Regions from separate parts of the Thermoanaerobacterium calidifontis genome, predicted to be linked through region 2. Evidence: riboswitches for the same ligand, from Rfam matches in the RefSeq annotation. Region 2 holds a riboswitch; the other holds the start of a gene.
What was found. A riboswitch is a leader RNA that binds a small molecule or an ion and turns the genes downstream of it on or off. The one in region 2 is predicted to bind thiamine pyrophosphate.

Region 1 (5,039 bases), 970 kb from region 2:
TCTACAATTTGTCTTTTCAATGGATTCGCTTCAGAAGTTTTTGATCCTGTTTTTCCTCTTTTGGGTAAGAGAAAACATCTAAATCAAAAGGGGATAAAAATATTTGCATTATTGAGATGGTTATTCTTTGCTATATCGCTATTTTTCACTATTTGGTGGATATTATTTTTATCTGGAGCATTTTTAGGTGGCAATTATGATGCGATAAGTAAGATGGAATCGTATAAGTATCTTGCTGGCGAACTTCTTATGGCTATGTTTTTTTGGATTGCATTAACAGGCAGAGGATATTGTTATTATTGTCCATTGGGAACAGTTTTAGGATTGATAAGTAAAGTCGCCGGGCAAAAAATAACTACAAATAATTCAAAATGTATCCAATGCGGACAATGCAACGAATCATGTCCAATGAGTATAGACATAAAAAGTGCAGCATATTACGGTAAAGATGTCTCTGATATAAGGTGTGTAGGGTGCGGCCATTGTGTTGATGCATGTCCTACAAAAACATTATCTTATACAACGAAAGTTTTAAGTATATTAAAAAAGAAAACTAAAAAATCGTCTATTGTACAAATTTGACAATTATTAGTTGGCATATTAAACTAATGTTAGAGATACATCAATCATTAGCAGTAATTGTTTTGATTTATATTTGGGGGGATTTTTTTGAGGCTTATAAAGAGATTTGCGTCGTATTACAAGCCACATATATGGCTTTTTATCCTTGACATGGTGTGTGCATTTTTTATATCTGCTTCAGATTTGGTTTTTCCTATGGTTACAAGAAATGTGATAAATAACGTCATACCTAACAAGGATTTTAACCTTATATACAGGTTCGCAATTTTATTAGCTATAATGTACTTTGGAAGGATGATACTTGAATACATAGTAGGATACTATGGCCATGTTTTAGGTGTAAGCATAGAGTACGATATGAGAAAAGATGCTTTTTCACATCTTCAGAAACTTTCTATGAACTATTATGACAACACAAAGACAGGTTATATAATGTCAAGGGTTGTCAATGACTTAAATGAGATAGCAGAAGTAGCACATCATGGTCCAGAGGACCTTTTTTTGTCTATCATAAGGATAATAGGCACATTCATACTTTTGCTTACAATTGATGTGAGGCTGACACTGGTTGTATTTACCATAATACCTTTTATGTTTATATACATGTATATTTACAACAATAAGTTTGAAATTATATGGAAAAATGTCCGTGAAACGCAGGCACAGATGAATGCCACATTAGAAGAAAGCATTACAGGCATAAGGGTCGTCAAATCATTTGTAAGGGAAAAATTTGAGAACCTAAAATTCGATAATAAAAGCTCCATGTATAAAAGTGCCAGGTCAAAAGCGGTTAAGCATATTGGCATATTTGATTCTAGTGTAAATTTTCTTTCTAATATATCAGTTGTGATTACTCTTGCAGCAGGTGGCTACTTTATATCAAAAGGCCTCATAAATACAGGTGACTTAGTGGCATACATAATATACATTAGCCAGTTTTTGCAACCTTTGACTGTTCTTTTGCGGTTTATAGAGCAGTACCAGCAGGGTATGGCTGGCTTTAGGCGGTTTGTAGAGCTTATGGATACAGAGCCAGAGATAGCAGATAAAAAAGATGCGATAGAGTTAAAAGATGTGAAAGGCGATATTGAGTTTGACAATGTCACATTCAGCTACGACAATAAAAGAGAAGTACTGTCAGGAATCAATCTTAAGATAAAACATGGAGAGACAGTGGCAATAGTAGGGCCCTCAGGTGCAGGTAAAACCACACTTCTAAGCCTTATACCGAGGTTTTATGAGATAGATGCAGGCTCCATAAAAATTGACGGTATAGATATAAGGGATGTGAAGCTATCATCGCTTAGAGAAAATATAGGCATTGTCCAGCAAGATGTATTTTTGTTTTCGGGCACGATAAAAGAAAACATTGCATACGGCAAATTAGATGCTACTGACGAAGAAATAATCAATGCAGCCAAAGCTGCAAATGCCCATGACTTCATAATGGAGCTAAAAGATGGTTATGATACGTATATTGGCGAAAGAGGCGTTAAATTGTCTGGCGGACAAAAGCAGAGAATATCTATTGCAAGGATGTTCTTAAAAAATCCTCCAATACTTATACTTGATGAAGCGACATCATCGCTTGACAATAAAAGTGAATCGATTATTCAGCAGTCTATTGAAAATCTATCGAAAAACAGGACTACCCTCATAATCGCCCACAGATTGGGCACCATTAGAAATGCTAAGCGTATAATAGTGCTTACTGAAAATGGAATAGAAGAGGAAGGTACACATGAGGAGCTTATGAATAGGAAGGGCGTGTACTATAATCTGTACAGCTATCAACAGGAAAATTTGACGATATGGTGAAATATCCTGTACAAGTCAGATAATTTGTGTTAAAATAAAGTAAAAGTAAATATTTTTGTCTGGGGAGCTGGGGTGATAGCCCGGCTGAGAGTTAGCAGCTATTTCTGCTATGACCCATAACCTGATCTGGATAATGCCGGCGTAGGGAGTACATTGGACTTTGAGTGTGCTTATCCGGCACACTTTTTTCATTTTGTATTTCCTCAAGGCATACAAAAAAGGAGGAATCGATGTGAAGAAGTTGCTTACGATTGCAGGCTCTGACAGCATTGGCGGTGCTGGCATAGAGGCAGATTTAAAGACGTTTTGCGCTCTTGGAGTATACGGCATGTGCGTCATTACGGCAGTGACGGCGCAGAACACGGTAGGTGTCTTTGATGTAAGAGAGATGGATGCTGATATCATCAAAAAGCAGATAGATTGCGTATTTGATGATACGGCGGTAGATGCTGTAAAGATAGGTATGGTATCAAGCCAAGATATCATTGACGCTATTGCATCATCACTTAAAAGATGGAATCCAAAAAACGTCGTGTTAGACCCTGTCATGATATCAAAAAGCGGATATTACCTTCTAAAAGAAGACGCCATAGACGCATTAAAGACAAAACTTTTGCCTATGGCAGATATCATTACTCCAAATATACCGGAGGCGTGTGAGCTTACTGGAATGAATATTGAGGGAATTGATGACATGAAGGAGGCTGCTAAAAAAATCATCGATATGGGTGTAAAAGCTGTCGTTGTAAAAGGTGGTCATTCTTTAGAAAATGCTACTGATGTATTCTACGATGGAAGTGAATTTTTACTTTTGCCACAGGAGAGGATCGACACCAAAAATACACATGGAACAGGATGCACTTACTCATCTGCAATAGCTTCGTACCTTGGTAGAGGATTAAGCTTGAAAGATGCAGTAATAAACGCAAAAAGTTACATAACAGAGGCTATTAAAAATTCTCTTGAGATAGGTAAAGGTGTAGGACCTGTAGGACATTTAGTAGATCTTTATAAGAAAGCAGGTATTGACTATGAAGATTAAAAACTCAACGCTTTTTTTAATATGGGCAGGTGCGGCCATATCCATTGCAGAGGTTTTTACTGGTTCGTATTTTGCACCATTAGGCTTAACTAAAGGAATTTTAAGCATATTGTTAGGTCACATCATTGGCACTCTGTTTTTTGCTTTAGGAGGGCTTATGTCCTTTAGAGTTAAGAAACCTGCGATAGAGTCCACAAAAGGTGTCCTGGGCGAGAAAGGCATGGTATTTATAGGGCTTTTAAATGTGCTTCAATTGGTTGGCTGGACGGCTGTAATGATAATACAGTCTGCAAAGGCTTTCAACGGTGCTATAGGCATGTCTACTGCTATTGGAATTTTTGTCGTTGGCATATCTGTTTTATTGTGGACATTATTCTTTGACAATGAAGCTTACTGGATAAACGATATTGCTGTTGTGCTTTTATTTATCTTGACTATATTTGTTGTATTGTATTTGAAGGCGGGAAAGGTTGGATATGTAGCCGGAGACATGAGCTTCAGCGGTGCAGTGGAACTTGCCGTTGCTATGCCTGTATCATGGCTTCCACTGGTAGGAGATTACACTATAAATGCTAAGGATGGAAAGTCCAGTTTTATATATACATTCGCAGGATATTTCATAGCAAGCTGCTTCATGTATTTTATAGGGCTTTATGTGGCTTTGAAAACAGGCGGAAAAGACATAATCTCATATTTTGCATCAATAAAAACGGGAATTGTACCGCTTCTTATTATACTTTTGTCGACGGTTACAACGACTTTTATGGATGTGTATTCCGCTGCCATTTCAACACTTTCTATTGTAAAAGCTAAATTAAGCAGAAAAAGTCTGCTTATTATATATTCCATTGTGGGGATTATTGCCGCATATTTGTTCCCAATGGATAATTACCAAAACTTTTTGTACGCCATAGGAAGTGTATTTATTCCCGCATATACGGTTGTATTTGAAGATTTCTTTTTGATGAAAAGCAAAAGCCATAGCTTCTTAAATGTGCCTGCCACGATTTCTTTTGCAGTAGGTACGATATTCTACAATTATCTTACGTATTTTGGTACAAATCTATCAAAATGGTTTATAACGCCCACAATAGGTACGATTATTTTGACTGCTGTAATCTATCCAATTATGAAATCTTTAAATAAGAGAGAGGAGAAAATTTATGGTTGAAGAAGCAATAAAAGTTTTAGAAAGATTAAAAGAAGAAGTGCCGCTTGTCCACGCTATAACAAACTACGTCGTAATAAACGATAATGCCAATGCACTACTAAGTATAGGGGCATCTCCTGCGATGGTAATGTCACCGGACGAAGCGTACGATTTTACAGCAATTTCGAATGCTTTGTACGTAAATATAGGTACTATCAATAATGAAACTAAAGAGACAATAATCAATTCTGTAGTGTCGGCGAGAGACCACAAAAAACCAGTTGTTTTAGACCCTGTAGGATGTGCTGCTATAAAAAGCAGGGTTGATTTTGTAAACATGCTTTTAAAGATAGGTGATATAAGCATTATCAAGGGAAACGGCGGTGAGATAAATGCTTTATCAGGTGAAAGTGCAAATGTGAAAGGTGTAGATTCTTTAGATGA
Region 2 (5,039 bases):
ATCAAATCCGAAGGTTGTCCATGTTCCAGAAATAGATAATACAGATCTACTTAAAAAAGTATATGATTTTGACATGTGGGAAAGCTTTAATTCCCGCTGTATAAGCTGCGGTGCTTGTACTGCTGCTTGCATAACATGTAGCTGTTTTAATACAGTTGATTTAATTTACAGTGAAAATGCAAATGTTGGCGAAAGAAGAAGAGTGCAGGCAAGCTGTATGCACAAGGATTTTACAGAGATGGCGGGTGGTCATGTATTTAGAAAAACTGCCGGTGAAATGATGAGATTCCGTACACTTCATAAAGTATATGATTATAAAGCTCGCTTTAAAACGGAAAACATGTGTGTCGGTTGTGGTCGCTGTGATGAAAGATGTCCAGAGTTAATATCCTTTTCGACAACGATAAATCGCTTATACGATGAAGTTGAAAAGTTGAAGTCGGGTAAAGGAGGCAGCATAAATGAATAATATTTTCATGCCTAAGCCATATAAGATACTTGAAATAGTTCATGAGACGAATTTGGAATACACATTTAGAGTTGAAGTTGATGTAAAAGCAGAGCATGGGCAGTTCTTTCAGATTTCCATTCCAAAGATAGGTGAAGCACCTATATCGATAAGCGCTATGGGTGACAATTGGATGGAATTTACTATAAGAAAAGTAGGAAAAGTAACAAATGAGATATTTAACTTATCTCCTGGCGATAAGATATTCATGAGAGGACCTTATGGTAATTCATTCCCTGTTAACAAATATAAAGGAAAAGACTTAGTTGTTATAGCTGGTGGTACAGGTGTATCGCCTGTTAGAAGCTTACTTAAGTATTTTTATGATAATTCGGAAGAAATAAAATCACTACACTTTATAGCAGGTTTTAAAGATGAAAATAGCGTCTTGTTTAAAGACGATTTAAATAATTTTAAGACAAAATTTAACACTATATATACTCTTGATAAGAAAAAAGTCGATGGATTTGAAGTTGGCTTGGTTACAGAGCATATAAGTAAAATACCATTTGATAGCTTTGATGATTACAATGTCATTGTCGTTGGTCCGCCAGTAATGATGCATTTTACAGCATTAGAATTATTGAAAAATGGGGTACCAGAAGATAAAATTTGGGTTTCCTTTGAGAGAAAAATGTCTTGCGGAATTGGAAAATGTGGTCACTGCAAGATAAACGAGACGTATGTTTGCCTCGAAGGTCCTGTGTTTAACTACACAAAAGCGAAGGATTTACTTGATTAAATGTGGAGGTGTATGTAATGAACTATGATATAGATGTAAAAAAAGTCCGCAGAAATTGTTACAGGCAATCGAAAGTCCGCGGTGAATTCATGCTGCAGATGCGCGTTCCAGGCGGTGTAATGGATGCTAAATATCTGTCATATGTAGAACATATTGCAAAAACATGGGGAAATGGACAATTTCATCTTGGCGTTAGACAAACTTTATCAATACCTGGAATAAAGTATGAATATATCGATGAAGTCAATAAGTATATAAAGACGTTCATTAAAGAGATAGAAGTAGACCTTTGTGGTGTTGACATGGAAGTAGATGACAATGGATATCCAACGATAGGTTCTAGAAACATTATGGCTTGCATAGGAAATAAACATTGCATAAAGGCAAATATAGACACAACATTACTTGCAAGAAAAATTGAAAAAATCATCTTTCCAAGTGATTATCATATAAAAGTAAGCATAGCCGGATGTCCTAATGACTGTGCAAAGGCTCATTTCAACGATTTTGGAATTATAGGCATTACAAAAACAGAATATGATTACGATCGTTGTATAGGATGTAAGAAATGTATCGAGGCTTGTAAACAACATGCTACAGGTGTTTTATACATGGTAAATGGAAAAATCGAGAAAGATTCGTGCTGCTGTGTTGGCTGTGGTGAGTGTGCACTTGTATGTCCCACAGGTGCTTGGTCTAGAAATCCTAAGAAATTCTACAGAGTCCTCATTGGTGGTAGAACCGGAAAACAGACACCTCGCATGGGAAAGATTTTCTTAAATTGGGTAACAGAAGATGTAGTGCTGGGCATACTTAAAAATTGGCAAGATTTCTCAGCAGAGGTATTGAATCATAAACCAGTATATCTCCATGGAGGTCACTTGATAGACAGGGCTGGATACAATAAATTTAAAGAGCTTATATTAAAGGGTGTAGAATTAAACCCTGAAGCTATGGTTGCAGATAGAATATTTTGGTCAGAAACTGAATACAGGTCAAACATAAATGTTAAGCCTGTTTGTGAATGTTAAATAATTAGATTTTTAATCCCGATTACCTTTACAATTTTAGAGTTTTAAAGTATAATTAGATTAAATTTAATACTTGTGAAATTAGTTTGCGGGGGAACCATTTTGGTTGAGAAGGTAAAACCTGACCCTTAGAACCTGATGTAGTTAATACTACCGTAGGGAAGCAAGCTTTTGATTATAAAGCTTTACCATGCGGTAAGGCTTTTTTTATTCAATATTTTCGAATATAACCTTCTTCCTCCCTTCATTTTACAAGTATCAAAACAAAATAATTTATGAAAGGATGACTGCGATGAATTACACTACACAATTAGATGCAGCAAAAAAAGGAATTATTACAGAAGAGATGAATGTTGTGGCAGCAAAAGAAGACATTGAAGTGGATTTATTGCTGAGCAAGGTAGCTTCTGGTGAAGTAGTCATACCAGCAAATAAAAACCATGAAGCACTTAGTCCAGAAGGCGTAGGGACAGGGCTTAGAACAAAAATAAACGTAAACTTAGGTGTATCAAGGGACTGCAACAATGTAGATGCAGAATTAGAAAAGGCAAAAAAGGCGATAGAAATGAAAGCAGAGTCTATCATGGATTTAAGTTCATATGGCAAAACTTTCGAATTTAGAAACAGATTGATAGGCATTTCTACAGCCATGATAGGTACTGTTCCAGTATATGATGCTGTAGGATATTATGACAAAGATTTAAAAGACATTACTCCTTCAGAATTTATAAAGATCGTCGAAAGGCATGCACAAGACGGTGTTGATTTTATGACTATCCATGCAGGCATCAACAGAGAGACGGCGGAAATTTTCAAAAGAAATGAAAGACTTCTAAATATCGTTTCTCGCGGAGGCTCTTTGTTATATACGTGGATGGAATTAAATGATAAGGAAAATCCTTTTTATGAGTATTTTGATGATATTCTTGACATATGTGCTGAGTACGATGTAACGATAAGCCTTGGCGATGCATTGAGGCCAGGCTGCATAAATGATTCCACAGATGCATGCCAAATAAAAGAGCTTATAACCCTTGGAGAATTAGCAAAAAGAGCTTATGAAAGGAATGTTCAAGTGATTATTGAGGGACCTGGTCATATGAGGCTGAATGAAATCGAAGCAAATGTTTTGTTGGAGAAAAAGCTATGTAATGGTGCGCCGTTTTATGTATTGGGGCCAATCGTAACAGATATTGCACCTGGATATGATCATATTACAAGTGCAATTGGTGGTGCAATTGCTGCAGCAAGTGGAGCGGATTTCCTGTGTTATGTAACACCAGCGGAACATCTGAGACTTCCAACGATTGAAGATATGAAGGAAGGCATCATTGCTTCTAAAATAGCTGCCCATGCAGCGGATCTGGCAAAAGGTATACGCAATGCAGAAAAATGGGATAATGATATGTCTTATGCCAGGAGAAAGCTTGATTGGGATGAAATGTTTAGATTAGCTATAGATCCTGAAAAGGCGAGAAGGTACAGGAGTGAATCTCTACCACATGATAGTGAAACATGTACAATGTGTGGAAATATGTGTGCTGTGAGAAACATGAATAGAGTTATTACAGGAGAAGATATAAGCCTGTTAAAGTAGGATTTTTAAAAATTGGGAGGATTGTAAATGAATATAAAAAAGATTACTTATTCAGCTATGCTGATTGCAATCGGTGTAGTTTTTGCGAATTTTGTATTTTTCCCTGTAGGTGTTTCGAAAACGACCCCTATACAGCATATAATTAATGTCATATCTGCAGTGACACTTGGCCCAGGATATGCAGTACTAATTGCGTTTTCAATATCCATAATCAGAAACATAATGGGCACTGGAACACTATTGGCTTTTCCAGGTAGCATGATTGGCGCTTTATTGGCAGGAATTTTATATAAATTGACAGGGAAAAAGATTTTAGCTGCATTAGGGGAGGTTTTTGGTACAGGGATAATAGGAGGCCTTGTGGCATTTCCAATAGCCAAATACATCATTGGTAAAGATGTGGGAGCATTTTTCTTTGTAACTCCATTTTTAATAAATACAGTGACAGGAAGCATCATAGCCCTTATTTTGCTTGAGGTTTTGGATAAGTCGAAAAAGGTCTATAAATAAAATATGGTAATTCGGTAAATTCCTAATTTTGTGATATAATGAACTTACAATCAAATAATAACAAATAATAATAAAAAGGGGGCTATAGTATGCCTGATTTTGGTACTCCATTTGCTGGACTTGCAAATAAAAACAAAATTACACATGAGGAGCTTATAAGAGCTATACGATTTATGGTGGCAGCAGAGTATGAGGCTATACAGTTATACATGCAGCTAGCAGAGTCTACAGACAATAAATTAGCAAAGGATGTTTTAGTAGATATAGCAAACGAAGAAAGAGTGCATGCCGGAGAATTTTTGAGACTTTTGAAGGAATTATCTCCAGATGAAGAAAAACTGTATGAAGAAGGAGCAAAAGAAGTAGAAGAGATGATTGAAAAAAATAAATAAACTTTTATACATATATTGATATTTCAATGGAGGCTGTCTTTTTTACATTATGTAAAATGTCACAGCCTTTTTTCCTTATGTATTTACTTAAATATAATAAGCAATAATGTAATAAAAAGCTGATGCAAATGTACCAATTTGTAACAACTTAAAACTATTAAATAAAATATGATGCTTCTAAGTTTTATAAAGGATGGAGGGAAAAAATTATGGCTTTACCTGATGAAAATAAGACGTATACGTATCGCGATTATAAAAA

Region 1: another riboswitch for thiamine pyrophosphate. It lies ahead of thiD (bifunctional hydroxymethylpyrimidine kinase/phosphomethylpyrimidine kinase); the one in region 2 lies ahead of thiC (phosphomethylpyrimidine synthase ThiC).

The regions. Positions count from the first base shown of each region.
Region 1 is NZ_AP042436.1:1,823,189-1,828,227, reverse strand. Features, by position in the region: gene ACZ42G_RS09570 (4Fe-4S binding protein) at 1-582, shown strand, start outside; gene ACZ42G_RS09565 (ABC transporter ATP-binding protein) at 670-2,403, shown strand; TPP riboswitch at 2,454-2,569, shown strand; gene thiD (bifunctional hydroxymethylpyrimidine kinase/phosphomethylpyrimidine kinase) at 2,636-3,445, shown strand; gene cytX (putative hydroxymethylpyrimidine transporter CytX) at 3,435-4,616, shown strand; gene thiM (hydroxyethylthiazole kinase) at 4,609-5,039, shown strand, end outside.
Region 2 is NZ_AP042436.1:856,949-861,987, forward strand. Features, by position in the region: gene asrA (anaerobic sulfite reductase subunit AsrA) at 1-469, shown strand, start outside; gene asrB (anaerobic sulfite reductase subunit AsrB) at 462-1,250, shown strand; gene asrC (sulfite reductase subunit C) at 1,268-2,281, shown strand; TPP riboswitch at 2,362-2,461, shown strand; gene thiC (phosphomethylpyrimidine synthase ThiC) at 2,574-3,878, shown strand; gene thiW (energy coupling factor transporter S component ThiW) at 3,906-4,388, shown strand; gene ACZ42G_RS04325 (ferritin family protein) at 4,478-4,780, shown strand; gene ACZ42G_RS04330 (Uma2 family endonuclease) at 4,990-5,039, shown strand, end outside.